2 regions of the Microbacterium sp. LS_15 genome follow, and region 1 is predicted to be linked to the other one. Evidence: riboswitches for the same ligand, from Rfam matches in the RefSeq annotation. Region 1 holds a riboswitch; the other holds the start of a gene.

Region 1 (7,344 bases):
ACTGATCCTCCTGCCCCAGGCGATCCGCGCGATGCTGCCCGTGATCGTCGCCCAACTCGTCGTGACCCTCAAGGACACCGCGCTCGGTTTCATCATCACTTACCCGGAGCTGCTGTACTTCGCGAAGCAGCTGACCTCGCAGCAGGGCCGCCCCGTGCTGCAGTCCGCATTCGTGATCGGCGGCATCTACATCATCATGTGCCTCATGCTGTCCGGCGTCGCGCGCTGGCTCGAGATCCGCACGCGTCGGTCGCCCAAGCTCCGGGGAGGAGCAGGGGCGCCCGGCGGACCGGCGGGGGGACGCGACCCGCGTCAGCACCAGGACGGCACCAACACCGAGCTCATCGCGATGCAGCGCGGCGCAGGCAAGTTCGACGGCACGAGTACGGGTACGGGCGGCGTCTGAGCGCGGCACCGTGCGCCGGTAGACTCGACTCTCGTGTCTGAGTCTCTCGAAATCACCCCGGAAGCGGTCGAAGCCGCGGTCGCGGCGGCGCTCGACGCCATCGCCGCGGCAGCCGACACCGCCGAGCTGAAAGCCGCTCGCGCGGCGCACGTCGCGGAGGGATCGCCGCTGGCCGTCCTGAACGCCTCGATGCGCCAGGTCGCCCCCGAGAACAAGGCCGCGTTCGGCAAGCTCGTCGGACAGGGACGAGGACGGGTCACGCAGGCCCTCGCAGCCAAGGAATCCGAGCTCGCCGCCGCCGAGGTCGCGGCCCGGCTCGAGTCCGAGCGCGTCGACATCACCGCGGTCTCCTCGCGTTCGCGCGTGGGCGCCCGGCATCCGCTCGCCCTCCTCAGCGAGCAGATCTCCGACATCTTCGTCGGCATGGGGTGGGAGATCGCCGAGGGACCGGAGCTCGAGCACGAGTGGTTCAACTTCGACGCCCTGAACTTCGACGTCGACCACCCCGCCCGCCAGGAGCAGGACACGTTCTACGTCGACCCGCCCTCGCGGCACCTCGTGATGCGCACGCACACGAGCCCCGTCCAGGTGCGCTCGATGCTCGACCGCGATGTGCCGATCTACGTGCTGTGCCCCGGCCGGGTCTACCGCACCGACGAGTTCGACGCCACGCACCTGCCGGTGTTCACGCAGTTCGAGGGTCTCGTGATCGACAAGGGCATCTCCATGGCCCACCTCAAGGGCACGCTCGACCACGTCGCGCGCCAGCTCTTCGGTCCGGAGGCCAAGACGCGCTTCCGCACGAACTTCTTCCCGTTCACCGAGCCCTCTGCCGAGCTCGACCTGTGGCACCCGACCTTCAAGGGCGGCGCGCGCTGGATCGAGTGGGGCGGGTGCGGCATGGTGAACCCGAACGTGCTGCGCGCCGCAGGGATCGACCCCGACGTCTACAGCGGCTTCGCGTTCGGGATGGGCGTCGAGCGGGCACTCATGTTCCGCAGCGACGTGCAGGACATGCGCGACATGGCCGAGGGCGATGTCCGTTTCAGCGAGCAGTACGGGATGGTGGTGTGATGCGCGTCCCGCTCTCGTGGTTGCGTGAATACGTCGATGTGGCAGCGGACACGACCCCCGAGGACGTCCTCGCGGCCATGGTCTCCGTCGGGTTCGAGGAGGAGGATGTCCACCGCTTCGAGCTGCAGGGTCCGATCGTCGTCGGCCAGGTGCTGTCGCTCGAGCCGGAGCCTCAGTCGAACGGCAAGACGATCAACTGGTGTCAGGTCGACGTCGGCGAGGCGAACGGAGGCGTCCGCGGCATCGTCTGCGGCGCGCACAACTTCGTCGTCGGCGACAAGGTCGTGGTGACGCTCCCCGGAGCCGTGCTGCCCGGTCCGTTCCCCATCGCCGCGCGCAAGACCTACGGGCACGTGTCCGACGGCATGATCGCGTCGGCACGCGAACTCGGCCTCGGCGACGAGCACGACGGCATCCTCGTGCTGTCGGATCTCGGCATCGACGCTCCCGTCGGCGCCGACGCGATCGCGCTGCTCGGCCTCGACGACGTCGCGGTCGACGTGAACGTCACGCCCGACCGCGGCTACGCGTTCTCGGTGCGCGGCATCGCCCGCGAGTACTCGCACGCGACCGGCGCCTCCTTCCGCGACCCCGCCGAGCGGGACTTCGCCGAGCTGCAGCCGGGCACGGGGCACACGGCGATCGTCGACGACTCGGCGCCGATCCGCGGCACCGTCGGGGCGAGCGAGTTCGTCACCCGCGTCGTGCGCGGGGTGGACCCCTCGCGTCCCACCCCGCCGTGGATGATCGCTCGTCTCGCCCTCGCCGGCATGCGGTCGCTCGGCGTGCTCATCGACATCACCAACTACGTGATGCTCGAGCTCGGACAGCCCCTGCACGGCTACGACCTCGACAAGCTCCAGGGCGGCATCACCGTCCGCCGCGCGACGCCCGGCGAGAAGATGACCACGCTCGACGGTCAGGAACGGAAGCTCCACGTCGAGGATCTGCTCATCACCGACGACTCCGGCCCGATCGGCCTCGCTGGTGTGATGGGCGGCGGCACCACCGAGATGAGCGAGACGACCGCGAACGTGCTGATCGAGGCGGCGACGTTCGACCCCATCACGATCGCGCGCACGGCCCGCCGGCACAAGCTGCCGAGCGAGGCGTCCAAGCGCTTCGAACGAGGCGTCGACCCGCTCGTGCCGTTCGTCGCAGCCCGCCGCGCCGCCGACCTCATGGTCGAGCTGGCTGGAGGGACGCTGACGGAGGAGGGCGGCGCGCTGTTCGCCGAGATCTTCGTCGCCGAGATCGAGCTGCCCGCCGGCTTCGTTCAGAACCTCATCGGCGTGGACTACACGGATGCCGAGATCACCGATGCGCTCACCATGATCGGCGCCGAGGTCAACGCCTCGACGGGGTCGGGATCCGAGGGAGCCGGGTGGACCGTCATCCCGCCCACCTGGCGTCCCGACATCACGGACAAGTGGTCGCTGGCGGAGGAGGTCGCGCGCATCCACGGGCTCGACCGCATCCCGTCGGTGCTGCCGACCCCGCCCTCCGGCCGGGGGTTGACCGCTCATCAGCAGGGACGGCGTCGCGTCGCGAACGCCCTCGCCGCCGCCGGTCTCGTCGAGACGCCCTCGTTCCCGTTCACGACGGAGGCGCAGAACGACCTGCACGGGTCGGCGTCGGGGGAGCACCTGCCCAGCATCCGGCTGGCGAACGCCCTCGACGGGGCCGCCCCGTTCCTGCGGCGCTCGCTCGTCCCCGGACTGCTGCAGACTGCGCACCGCAACATCTCCCGCGGCCTGACCGATCTCGCGCTGTTCGAGACGGGTGTGGTCTTCCTCCCCGAGGCCGGGGTCACCTACGGCACCGACGAGGTGCCGCCGCTCGGTGAGCGTCCCTCCGACGAGACCCTCGCGCAGCTGAACGCGTCGATCCCGCCGCAGCACTGCCACGTCGCGCTGCTGCTCACCGGCAACACCGTAACCCGCCAGCCCGGCCGTGCCGCTGAGCCGTCCGGTCTCTCCGAGGCTCTGGATGCCGTGCGCGTCATCGGCGAGGCAGCCGGTGTGACGATCGACGTCGCCCAGTCGCAGCGCGCGGCGCTGCACCCCGGCCGCACCGGCGTGCTCACGGTCGACGGCGCCGAGGTGGGCTACGTGGGCGAGCTGCACCCCGACGTGGCGTCCGCCGCGGATCTTCCCGGACGGGCGACCGTGGTCGAACTCGACCTCGACGGCATCCTCTCGCTCGCCGGCGAGAAGGCGGTCGCTCCGTCGCTGTCGACGTTCCCCGCGGCGACGCAGGACGTGTCGCTCGTCGTGGACGCGGCGGTGCCGGCCGGCGATGTCCGCGCAGCCCTGCGCGAGGGCGCCGGCGCGCTGCTCGAGTCGGTCCGCCTCGTCGACGATTACCGCGGCGAGGGCCTTCCCGAGGGCGCGAAGAGCCTCACGTTCGCGCTGCGCTTCCGCGCCGACGATCGCACACTGACTGCTGCTGAGGCCACCGAGGCCAAGCTTGCGGGCGTCGCCGTCGCCGCCGGGCGCTTCGGAGCCGCGATCCGCGACTGACGGACCACGTCGGAACGGGCGACTCGTGCTGCGCCCACGCAGGGGCGCAGCACGGGTCCCACGGCGCCACACGGTACCGTGGCGAGATGACGACCGTGAACCCGCACGCCACGCCGCCAGCAGTCCCGCACGGGACGCGCCCACTGGGAGAGGCTCCGTTCCTCGCCCCGGGCGATCAGATCGACTGGCACTACCGCCGTCCGGGCTGGCTCCGCGGCGAGCCGTCGACCATCACGCCGATGCGCGTCGTCCGCGACGACGAGCGCGGGCTCGTCGCCTGGCTCGCGCCGGGGACGGAGCAGGAGGGGCAAGGCGCGGCCGACGGGCAGCGCGTGCGCACGGTTCCGCTGGAGAGGCGCTGGATCGAACCGCGCCGGCGGATCGTGGAGCAGTGGGTGGGCAACGGCATCCTGCGGATCGCTCCGGCCGATCGGCCCTGGTCGGTCTGGCTGTTCTGGAGTGAGGCGACGAGTGCGGACTGGACCTTCGCCGGCTGGTACGTGAACCTCGAGAACGCGCATCTGCGGACCGACCGCGACACGTTCACGTCGGACCACATCCTCGACGTCGAGATCGAGCCGGACGGGCGGATCGTCATGAAGGACGAGGATGAGCTCATCGCCGCGGTCGAGCAGGGCCGTCTGGACAGCGATCAGGCAGCGCAGATCACCGAGCACGCCGCGGCGGCCATCGCCTCGTTCACCGCCGGAGCCTGGCCGTTCGACCCGGAGTGGATCGCCTGGCGCCCCGACCCCGCGTGGACCGTGCCGGTGCTGGACGGGCTCGAGGATCTGCGTCAGCCGTGACCCGCGCTCCGCTCTGAGCGGATGGGCTTTCCTCGCGCCTCGGATCCTGATGACATGAGGGCATGACGGATGTGCTGATCCTCGGCGGAACCGGGTGGTTGTCCGGTCGCATCGCGCAGCGCTGGCTGCTCTCGGGCGCTGCGGTGACGTGCCTCGCGCGGGGTGGGCGCCCTGCGCCGCCTGGCGCGACGCTGATGCTCGGCGACCGTGACGACTCCGCCGTCTACGACGTGGTGTCGCGCAGGGACTGGGATCAGGTCGTCGATGTGTCGTCCCGCGCAGACCACGTGAGCGCGGCGGTCGCCGCGCTCGGTGCGCGAGCGGGTCGCTGGACATACGTGTCCTCGGTCTCGGTGTATGCCGATGACGAGGAGGAGGATGCCGATGAGTCCGCCGCGCTGGTCGCGGCCGCCGAGTCGCTGAGCGACGATTACGGCGCGCAGAAGGTCGCCGCCGAGAACGCCGTCCGCCGGCTCGGGGAGGATCGGACGCTGGTGGTCAGGCCCGGGCTGATCGTGGGCGACGGCGACCCGAGCGATCGTTTCGGCTACTGGGCTGCGGCGTTCCTCCGGGCGCGCGCCGAACCCGTGCTCGTGCCCTTCGCCGGCGGCAGGGATGCGCAGGTCATCGATGTCGACGACCTCGCGGAGTTCGTCGTGACGACCACGGCCACCGGCGTCATGAACGCGATCGGCGACCGGCATCCGCTCGTCGACGTGCTCGCCCTGTTCCGTTCCGCCGCGCAGCACGAGGGCGACACCGTGGAGGCCGCGGACGACTGGCTGGCCGCACAGGGTGTCGACTACTGGATGGGGGAGCGGTCGCTCCCGCTCTGGTTGCCCGCCGATATGACGGGGTTCATGCGTCGCTCGAACCAGCGCTACCGCGCGGCGGGCGGCGGTCTCCGATCGCTCGAGGAGACGATCGCGACGGTCATCGCCGACGAGGACCGCCGGGGCGTCGACCGCTCGCGTCGCGCCGGACTCACGCGCGACGACGAACTCGCCCTCCTTCGCCTCCTGGACTGAGCAGAGGCGATCGCTAGACTGCGAGCAGTGACACGGGGTGCCGCATCCGCGGCTGAGAACACACCCGTCGAACCTGGTCTAGTTCGTACTAGCGAAGGGATGTCGCGATGAGCGATCGTCTGCGCCCGCACTCCGAATCGACCGTCACCGGTCCAGCCGCGGAGCTGCTCTCCGCATTGCGTCAGGCCCCACCGCTGACGCACTGCATCACGAACACGGTGGTCACCGGGTTCACCGCCAACGTGCTGCTCGCTCTCGGTGCAGCGCCGGCGATGGTCGACATCGTCGACGAGGCCGGCCCGTTCGCGCGGGTCGCCTCGGGGATGCTGGTCAACCTGGGGACCCCCACACCCGAACAGCGCGAAGCGAGCCGCGAGGCGGTCGCCGCGGCATCCGCCTCCGGCACGCCCTGGGTGCTCGACCCGGTAGCTATCGGCGCACTGCCTGTGCGGACGGCCCTGGCCAGGGAGCTCGCAGCGTCGCGGCCGACCGCCATCCGCGGCAACGCCTCGGAGATCCTCGCGCTCGCCGGGCTGAGCGAGGGGGGACGCGGGGTCGACGCGGTCGACACGCCGGATGCGGCAGCGGATGCCGCGGCCTTTCTCGCGGAGAGATTCGGCAGCGTCGTCGCGGTCTCCGGTGCGGTCGACCTCCTGACCGACGGCAGACGGACGCTGCGCATCGCCAACGGTCATGAGCTGCTCACGCGCGTCACCGGGGGAGGGTGCGCGCTCGGGGCGGTCATGGCCGCGTTCCTCGGGACCGCCCGTTCCCTGCCGATCGACGCGCTCACCGCCGTCGCCTCCGCGAGCGTCGTCTACACGATCGCCGCGGAGCGTGCGGCAGAGGGATCGGCGGGCCCCGGCAACTTCGCGGTGGCCCTGCTCGACGCGCTCGCCGCCGTGCAGCCCGGCGACATCGCGGCCGCAGCACGCATCGAGGAGGTCGTGCGGTGATCGCCGACCTGTCGCTGTACCTCGTCACCGATCCCGACCTGTGCGGACGTCGCGGTGTGGTCGAGACGGTGCGGCGCGCTGTCGCCGGAGGAGCGCGCATCGTCCAGCTCCGAGACAAGAGCGCGACGGACGCCGAGACGGTCGCGCAGCTCGTCGCTCTGTCGCGGGTGATCGACGGGCAGGCGCTCCTCGTCGTGAACGACCGGCTCGATGCAGCGCTCGCGGCGCGCGCGGCCGGAGCCCGCGTGGACGGCGTGCATCTCGGCCAGGGAGACGCCTCGGTGCGACGGGCGAGGGCAGAGCTGGGTCCGCACGCGCTGATCGGCCTCACGGCCAACACCTCCGAGCACCTCGAGGACGCCCTCGCTCTTCCCGCGGGCACGGTCGACTACCTCGGTGTGGGCGTCATCCATCCGACCAGCACGAAACCGGATCACCCGCCCGCACTGGGCGTCGAGGGCTTCCGTGCGTTCGCTGCCCGGAGCCCGCTCCCGTGCGTGGCCATCGGCGGTGTCGGGCGCGCCGACGTGGCCGCTCTGCGCGGTGCCGGTG
Region 2 (7,344 bases), on a different contig from region 1:
TGCGCGCCGCCGGTCAGGACGACTACGCGAACCAGGTGTCGGCACTCCACGATTTCCAGGTCGGATCCGGCATCGACTTCGACGCGCTGCGCTGGATCATCGCCGCCGTGCTGGCGATCTACATCGTGGCGGCGTTCCTCAGCTGGGTCCAGGGCTACGTCATCAACGTGATCATGGTCCGCACCATGTGGCGGCTGCGCGAGCGCGTCGAGGCGAAGATCAACCGACTGCCGCTGTCGTACTTCGACAAGGTGCAGCGCGGCGACCTGATCTCGCGCGTGACGAACGACATCGACAACATCACCCAGACCATGCAGCAGTCGCTGTCCGGTGCGCTCACCGCGGTGCTGACCGTGGTCGGCGTGCTCGTGCTGATGTTCTCGATCTCCTGGCAGCTCGCGCTCGTCGCCCTCGTGGCACTGCCTCTCATGGGCGTGATCTTCGGCGTGATCGGCCCGCGTTCGCAGAAGGCCTTCGGCACCCAGTGGCGCAAGGTCGGTCGTCTCAACGCGCGCGTCGAGGAGTCGTTCTCGGGGCACGCTCTCGTCAAGGTCTTCGGCCGGGAACAGGACGCGCTGCAGAAGTTCAAGGACGAGAACGAGGAGCTGTTCCAGGCGAGCTTCAAGGCCCAGTTCCTGTCCGGCATCATCATGCCGGCCATGACGTTCGTCGGCAGCCTCACGTATGTCGGGATCGCGGTGCTCGGCGGCCTCATGGTCGCGAGCGGTCAGCTCCGCATCGGCGACGTCCAGGCGTTCATCCAGTACTCGCAGCAGTTCACTCAGCCGCTCTCCGAGCTCGGCGGCATGGCCGCGGTCGTGCAGTCCGGCACCGCGTCGGCCGAGCGGGTGTTCGAGCTGCTCGACGCCGACGAACAGGAGGCGGATGCGAAGGACGCGCCACCGCTCGAGGAGGGCACGGGCGTCATCGAGTTCGAGAACGTGCAGTTCTCCTACACGCCGGAACGTCCGCTCATCACCGACCTGTCCTTCCGGGTCGAGCCGGGGCAGACGGTCGCGATCGTCGGTCCGACCGGAGCCGGGAAGACCACGCTCGTGAACCTCATCATGCGGTTCTACGAGCTCAGCGGCGGTCGGATCACGCTCGACGGCCAGGACATCTCGGAGATCACCCGCGACGAACTGCGGTCGCGCACCGGCATGGTGCTCCAGGACCCGTGGCTGTTCGCCGGCACCATCCGCGAGAACATCCGATACGGTCGCTCCACGGCGACCGACGAGGACGTGCTCGAGGCCGCGAAGGCGACCTACGTCGACCGGTTCGTCCACGCTCTCCCCGAGGGGTACGACACCGTGCTCGACGAGGACGCCTCGAACGTCTCCGCCGGTGAGCGTCAGCTGATCACGATCGCCCGCGCATTCGTCGCCCAGCCGTCGATCCTCATCCTCGACGAAGCCACGTCCGCGGTCGACACCCGCACCGAGCTGCTGCTGCAGAACGCGATGGCGGCACTGCGTCAGGGGCGCACGTCGTTCGTGATCGCGCACCGGCTGTCGACGATCCGCGACGCCGACCTCATCCTCGTGATGGAGCATGGCGACATCGTCGAGAAGGGCACGCACGACGAGCTCATCGCCGCGCAGGGCGCCTACTGGCGTCTGTATCAGTCGCAGTTCGAGCAGGCGGCGACCGACATCGACGCCGAAGACGCTCTCACCGGCTCGACGCCCGTGGTCGTCAGCGGCGAAGCCGAGGAGATCGCCGCCGCGCAGGTGGGCGCCTCGGTGGGAGCGCAGCAACCCGTCGCCGAGGCTGCGGCAGCCAAGGCGGTCGTCGAGCGCCCGGACGGCGAGTCACCGGCCTGACTCCGTTCTCACGGGAGCTGACTCCGTACAGACGAGAGCGCCGTGTCCCTTCGGGGCGCGGCGCTCTCGTCTGTGCGGGTGGTCACCAGGCCGCTCGCGCGCCCCGCTGAGTCGACACCGACCTCGCAGTTCCCGTGGAACTCCCGCAGCGGGTGCCAAGGGAACGGGCGCGCGGCCGGCCCGTCAGCGCTGCGCTTCGCTGATGCCGAACAGCTCGAAGGGGTGCGTGAGCCGCCACCACGGATCCGGTCCCTCGACATCGGCGTCGAGGGCGAGCGGCGTGACGACCGAGTCGAGCGGACCCGCCACCAGCAGCGTCCCGACCTCGTCGCCGTCGTCGCGGTGGTCGCCGAGATCGAACGTGGGGGTGCTCTGCGCTCCCGCGCCGTTCCACAGCACGACGTCGGAGTCCGCAGCGGTGACGATGTCGATCGTCGTGCCCCACAGCGTCGTGACGGTGCCGACGACCGTCCCCCTGGGGACGGCGGGCTCCTGCGCGGTCAGCGCGGCCTCGACCTGCGCGAAGAGCGCCCGCGTCTCCGACAGGCGCTGCTCGTCGTCGGCCTGTCCGAGCACCGCGGCGTACAGGTGCACCGTCGTGTCGTCGACCGTGATGTCCTTGGCCGTCAGCAGGTTCCAGCTCTCACCGAGGGTTCCCGTCTTCACGCCGACGACGCCGGCATCCGCGAGCATCCCGTTCGTGTTCACGACCGTGCCCGCTCCGGGCAGGTCGACCGAGGTCGTGCTGACGATGCTCGCGAACACCGGGTTCTGCATCGCGCGCTCCGCGAGGGCGACGAGCGCCTCGGGCGTCGCGGTGTTGCGGTCGTCGAAGCCCGAGGGGGTCACGACGGTGATGCCGTCGAGGCCGCGGTCGCGCAGCCACACCTGCGCGGCGGAGGCGAAGGCGGCCTCCGTCCCCCAGATCTCGCGGGCCAGCCGGTCGATGTAGTTGTTGGCCGACCCCATGAGCGTGCCCTGCAGCAGCTGATACTCGGTGAGCGTGCCGCCGACGGGCACGTCGAGCGACGACTGGTCGGAGCGTCGATACTGCCAGTAGGCGAGGTTGTCGGCGCGCGTGAACGCGAACTCCGGACCCTGTTCTCCGGGCTGCAGCGGCATCCTGTCGAGCACCATGAGGCTCGACACGACCTTGGTCACGCTCGCGATCGCTGCAGGGTCCAGCGTCGACGCCGTCGTGTTGATGCCGCCGACTCCCACGGCGGCGCTTCCCTGCGCTGGCCAGAGGATGCCGGCGGCCGGCGCGGCCGTCGACGCGAACTCCGCGGTCTGCACCGTGGGCGGGATCTCGTGCAGAGGCCAGAGCATCGTGGCTCCCGCATACGTGCCGACGAGCCCGACGAGCACGCCGATCGGCACGAGCACGCCGGCCGAGGCGGCCCGGGAACGGAGTCGGGCCCCGCGCATGATCGTGCTGGCGGGGTCAGGATCGTCATCCCCGCTGAGCGAAGGGACCGCGGTCGACTCCTCCACGGCTGTCGCGTCGACCCAGGTGAGCGCGGTGGCGCCCGTGCCGTCCTCGGCCCAGCGCGCTTCGGGGGTGCCATCGACCTCTCGCATGCCGAGTTCGTCCAGGCCGTCGCGCTCTGCCGGAGGGGCGGGGCGCGTCAACGCAGGGGTCGCGTCGCTCGTGGTCGCGGACGGTGCGACGGAGGTGGCCTCGGCGGAGTCTGGAGCGGTCACCCCCTCACGGTAACCGAATCGCCGCCGAGATCCGTGGTGCGTCGGGCGGAGGCGACACAAGTGTCGGGTGACTGGGTAAGATCGTCAGCACAACCACGGGAGTCCGGCGAGCCGGGCTGAGAGGGAGCGAATCGCGCTTCGACCGTCGAACCTGATCTGGGTCATGCCAGCGCAGGGAGGAGCATTCAATGAGCACATCCACGTCCGGATCCACCACCGGATCCGTCACCGCCACCGCATCCCCGAAGGGGCTCGGCCGCCCGGAGCTCTGGCGCTGGCGGGTCGTCGACATCGTCGTCGCCAGTGTCATCGCCGTCGCCTGCGCGCTGATCTTCCTGCTGTGGAACGTGGGATACGAGGTCCCCAGCAGCCTCCTGAAGCCGCTGCTGCCCGGCGTGCAGGGCCTGCTCGCCGGCCCATGGCTGATCGCCGGCGTCCTCGGCGGGCTCATCATCCGCAAGCCGGGCGCAGCCCTGTACACCGAGCTCGTCGCCGCCGTCATCTCCGCTCTCGTCGGCAACGCGTGGGGCCCGCTCACGATCGTCTCCGGCATCGTGCAGGGTCTGGGTGCCGAGCTGGTCCTCCTCGTCTTCCTCTACGGTGTGTGGCGTCTGCCGGTCGCGATGCTCGCCGGGGCCGGTGCAGGTCTGGCGTGCGGCATCAACGACCGCATCCTCTGGTACGCGGGTGCCGACACCCTGTTCACGGTCGTGTACATCGTCTCGACGACGATCTCGGGCGCGGTCATCGCCGGCCTCGGCGGCTGGCTGATCGCACGCGGGCTGGCCGCCACGGGGGCACTCGGCCGGTTCGCCGCCGGCCGCGAGGTCACCGCACGAGTGTGACGGCCGCCGTGCAGCCCGCCGCGCTCGAGGCGCGCGGCTGGGGGTGGCGGTACGCCACGCGCCGTCGGTGGGCGGTCCGCGACGTCGAGCTGCGCATCGAGCCGGGGGAGCGGGTGCTGCTGCTCGGCGCCTCCGGCTCGGGCAAGTCCACCCTGCTGCAGGGATTCGGCGGCGTGCTGGGCGGAGCCGACGAGGGTGAGACCCTCGGGCAGCTCCTCGTCGACGGGCAGGCCCCCGTGGATGCGCGCGGACGCGTCGGCATGGTGCTGCAGGACCCCGACACACAGACGATCCTGGCGCGGGTCGGCGACGACGTCGCGTTCGGCTGCGAGAACCTCGGCGTCCCGAGGGACGAGATCTGGGCCCGCGTGCGCGAGGCGCTGGATGCTGTGCAGCTCGACGTCGCGCTCGACCGCTCGACGGCGGCACTGTCCGGCGGACAGAAGCAGCGCCTCGCGCTGGCCGGCGTGCTGGCCATGCGCCCCGGTGCGATCCTCCTGGACGAGCCGACCGCGAACCTCGACCCGGCGGGTGTGGGCGAGGTGCGGGATGCCGTCGGCGCAGCGCTCGACCGCACCGGGGCGACGCTCGTGGTGATCGAGCACCGCATCGACGTGTGGCTGCCCCTCGTGACCAGGGTGATCGTACTCGGCGCGGACGACGACAGCACGGTGGTGCTGGCCGACGGCACGCCCGAGGCCGTGCTGGGTGCCCGCGGCGCTGAGCTCGCGGCATCGGGCGTCTGGGTCCCCGGCCACCCGCCTGCTCTTCCTCCTGCGCCGCGCACGGAGCCGGGGGAGCCTCTGATCGAGACTCGGGCGCTGCGGGTCTCGCGTCGCCGGGGACTGCCGGTCGCCGGCCCGTTCGACTTCGCGGTGCACGCGGGCGAGGTGCTGGGCATCACCGGGCCGAACGGTGCGGGCAAGTCGACGCTGGGACTCACGCTCGCCGGGCTGATTCCCGCCGAGGAGGGAGCAGTGCGTGCGACGGCGTCGCTCGCCGCGGGCGAGACGCCCGATCCTCTCGCCTGGTCGTCGCGGGCGCTGCTGACGCGCATCGCGACGGTGCTGCAGACGCCGGAGCATCAGCTGCTCGCCAAGACGGTTCGCGAGGAGCTCGCGGTCGGCCCCCGCGCCCTGCGGCTCGCGCCCGACGAGACCGCGTCCCGCACCGACGACCTGCTCGACCGCCTGCGGCTCCGCGCCCTCGCGGACGCCAACCCGTACACGCTGTCCGGCGGCGAGAAGCGGCGGCTGACGGTGGCGGCGGCGATCGCCACCCGGCCGCGCATGCTCGTGCTCGACGAGCCCACCTTCGGACAGGATGCCGTGACGTGGGCCGAGCTGGTGGGCCTCATGGCCGCTCTCCGCGACGAGGGCACCGCGATCGTCGCGATCAGTCATGACAAGGCCGTGCTCAGTGCTCTCCACGCCGGACGGATCGAGGTCGGACGATGATCGACCCGCTGACCGCCCGCGTCGACCGCACAGGGCCCATCGCTCCCCGCTCCGCGCTCGCCAAGCTCGCCGCCGCGCTGCTGATCGCTCTGCCGCTCGTGCTGACGATCGACGTCGTCTCGGCATCCGTCGCCCTGGTGCTCGAGATCCCCGTGCTGCTGCTCGCGGGGCTGAGGCCGCGGGAGTACTGGCTGCGCACCGCCGTGCTCTGGATCGCCGCACCGCTCAGCGCGGTCACGATCGCCCTCTACGGCGCGACGAGCGGCACGGTTCACGTCGAATGGTTCGTGATGAGGGTCAGCGACGGGTCGCTCGCGCTCGCCGCCGCCACCGCGGTTCGTGTGCTGGCGATCGGCCTCCCGGCTGTCGTGCTGTTCGTCACGGTCGATCCGACCGATCTCGCCGACGACCTCGCGCAGCGCCTGCGCCTGCCCGCCCGCTTCGTCGTGGGCGCGCTCGCCGGAATGCGGATGCTGGGACTCCTGGCCGACGACTGGCGTGCCCTGGCGCTGGCGAGGCGCGCGCGGGGGGTCGCCGACGAGGGCAGGGTGCGCCGGGCGCTCGGCATGGCGTTCGCCCTGTTCGTGCTGGCGATCCGTCGCGGCTCGTCACTGGCCACGGCCATGGAGGCGCGCGGGTTCGGCGGCTCCGGTGCCCGGTCGTGGGCGCGTCCGTCGCGGTGGGACCGCAGGGACACGGCGCTCGTCGTCGTGGCGGCGGTCATCCCGGTCGCCGCGATCGCGGTCGCCGTGGTCACGGGCGCGTGGAACTTCATCCTCGGTCCGACCGCCTGACGACTCCCACGCCGCGCGGAATCTCGATATTCAGCTTTTTCATAGCCCCGGTGCCCGCGGGTTCGCTACCATCGACGTAACCCAAGGGGAGTACTCCGACACGGGTGGCTCGTCATTACGGATGTCCCTGCATCCCGGGTCCCCGGTCCTCGTTCGAGGATGGAGAAGACCTTGGCGTAGACCCTGTCGCGCCAGTTCTCGGAGACCCTTGTGAACATCACCCCCCTCGTCTGGATCATCACGATCCTCGTAACGATCGCCTTCTTCGTGTACGAGTTCTTCGCGCACGTCCGCAAGCCGCACGAGCCCACCGTCGGCGAGTCCGCCCGCTGGTCGGCCTTCTACATCGGCCTCGCCCTGCTGTTCGGCGTCGGCATCGGAGTGGTTTCCGGGTGGGAGTTCGGCGGAGAGTACTTCGCCGGCTACCTGACCGAGAAGGCGCTGTCGATCGACAACCTGTTCGTCTTCCTCATCGTGATGGCCGGTTTCGCGGTGCCGCGCATCTATCAGCAGAAGGTGCTGATGATCGGCATCGTGATCGCGCTCATCATGCGCGGCGCGTTCATCGCCCTGGGCGCCACGCTCATCGAGAACTTCTCCTGGATCTTCTACCTGTTCGGCGCCCTGCTGCTCGTGCTCGCGTACCGCCAGGCGTTCGCGGGCGGCGACCACAACCCCGCCGACGGACGCTTCATGCGGTTCGTCCGCCGCATCCTCC

Evidence for each region. Region 1 has a riboswitch for thiamine pyrophosphate ahead of thiM (hydroxyethylthiazole kinase). Riboswitches for the same ligand answer to the same signal wherever they lie in the genome.
Region 2: another riboswitch for thiamine pyrophosphate. It lies ahead of RAC69_RS04215 (ECF transporter S component); the one in region 1 lies ahead of thiM (hydroxyethylthiazole kinase).

Annotation. Positions count from the first base shown of each region.
Region 1 covers NZ_JAVAYD010000015.1:14,672-22,015, reverse strand. The annotation lists gene RAC69_RS14925 (amino acid ABC transporter permease) at 1-406, shown strand, start outside; gene pheS (phenylalanine--tRNA ligase subunit alpha) at 440-1,480, shown strand; gene pheT (phenylalanine--tRNA ligase subunit beta) at 1,480-4,002, shown strand; gene RAC69_RS14910 (DUF402 domain-containing protein) at 4,089-4,808, shown strand; gene RAC69_RS14905 (NAD-dependent epimerase/dehydratase family protein) at 4,871-5,836, shown strand; TPP riboswitch at 5,860-5,953, shown strand; gene thiM (hydroxyethylthiazole kinase) at 5,944-6,792, shown strand; gene RAC69_RS14895 (bifunctional hydroxymethylpyrimidine kinase/phosphomethylpyrimidine kinase) at 6,789-7,344, shown strand, end outside.
Region 2 covers NZ_JAVAYD010000002.1:17,902-25,245, reverse strand. The annotation lists gene RAC69_RS04225 (ABC transporter ATP-binding protein) at 1-1,826, shown strand, start outside; gene RAC69_RS04220 (D-alanyl-D-alanine carboxypeptidase family protein) at 2,010-3,530, opposite strand; TPP riboswitch at 3,616-3,725, shown strand; gene RAC69_RS04215 (ECF transporter S component) at 3,719-4,375, shown strand; gene RAC69_RS04210 (ABC transporter ATP-binding protein) at 4,372-5,832, shown strand; gene RAC69_RS04205 (energy-coupling factor transporter transmembrane component T family protein) at 5,829-6,626, shown strand; gene RAC69_RS04200 (TerC family protein) at 6,837-7,344, shown strand, end outside.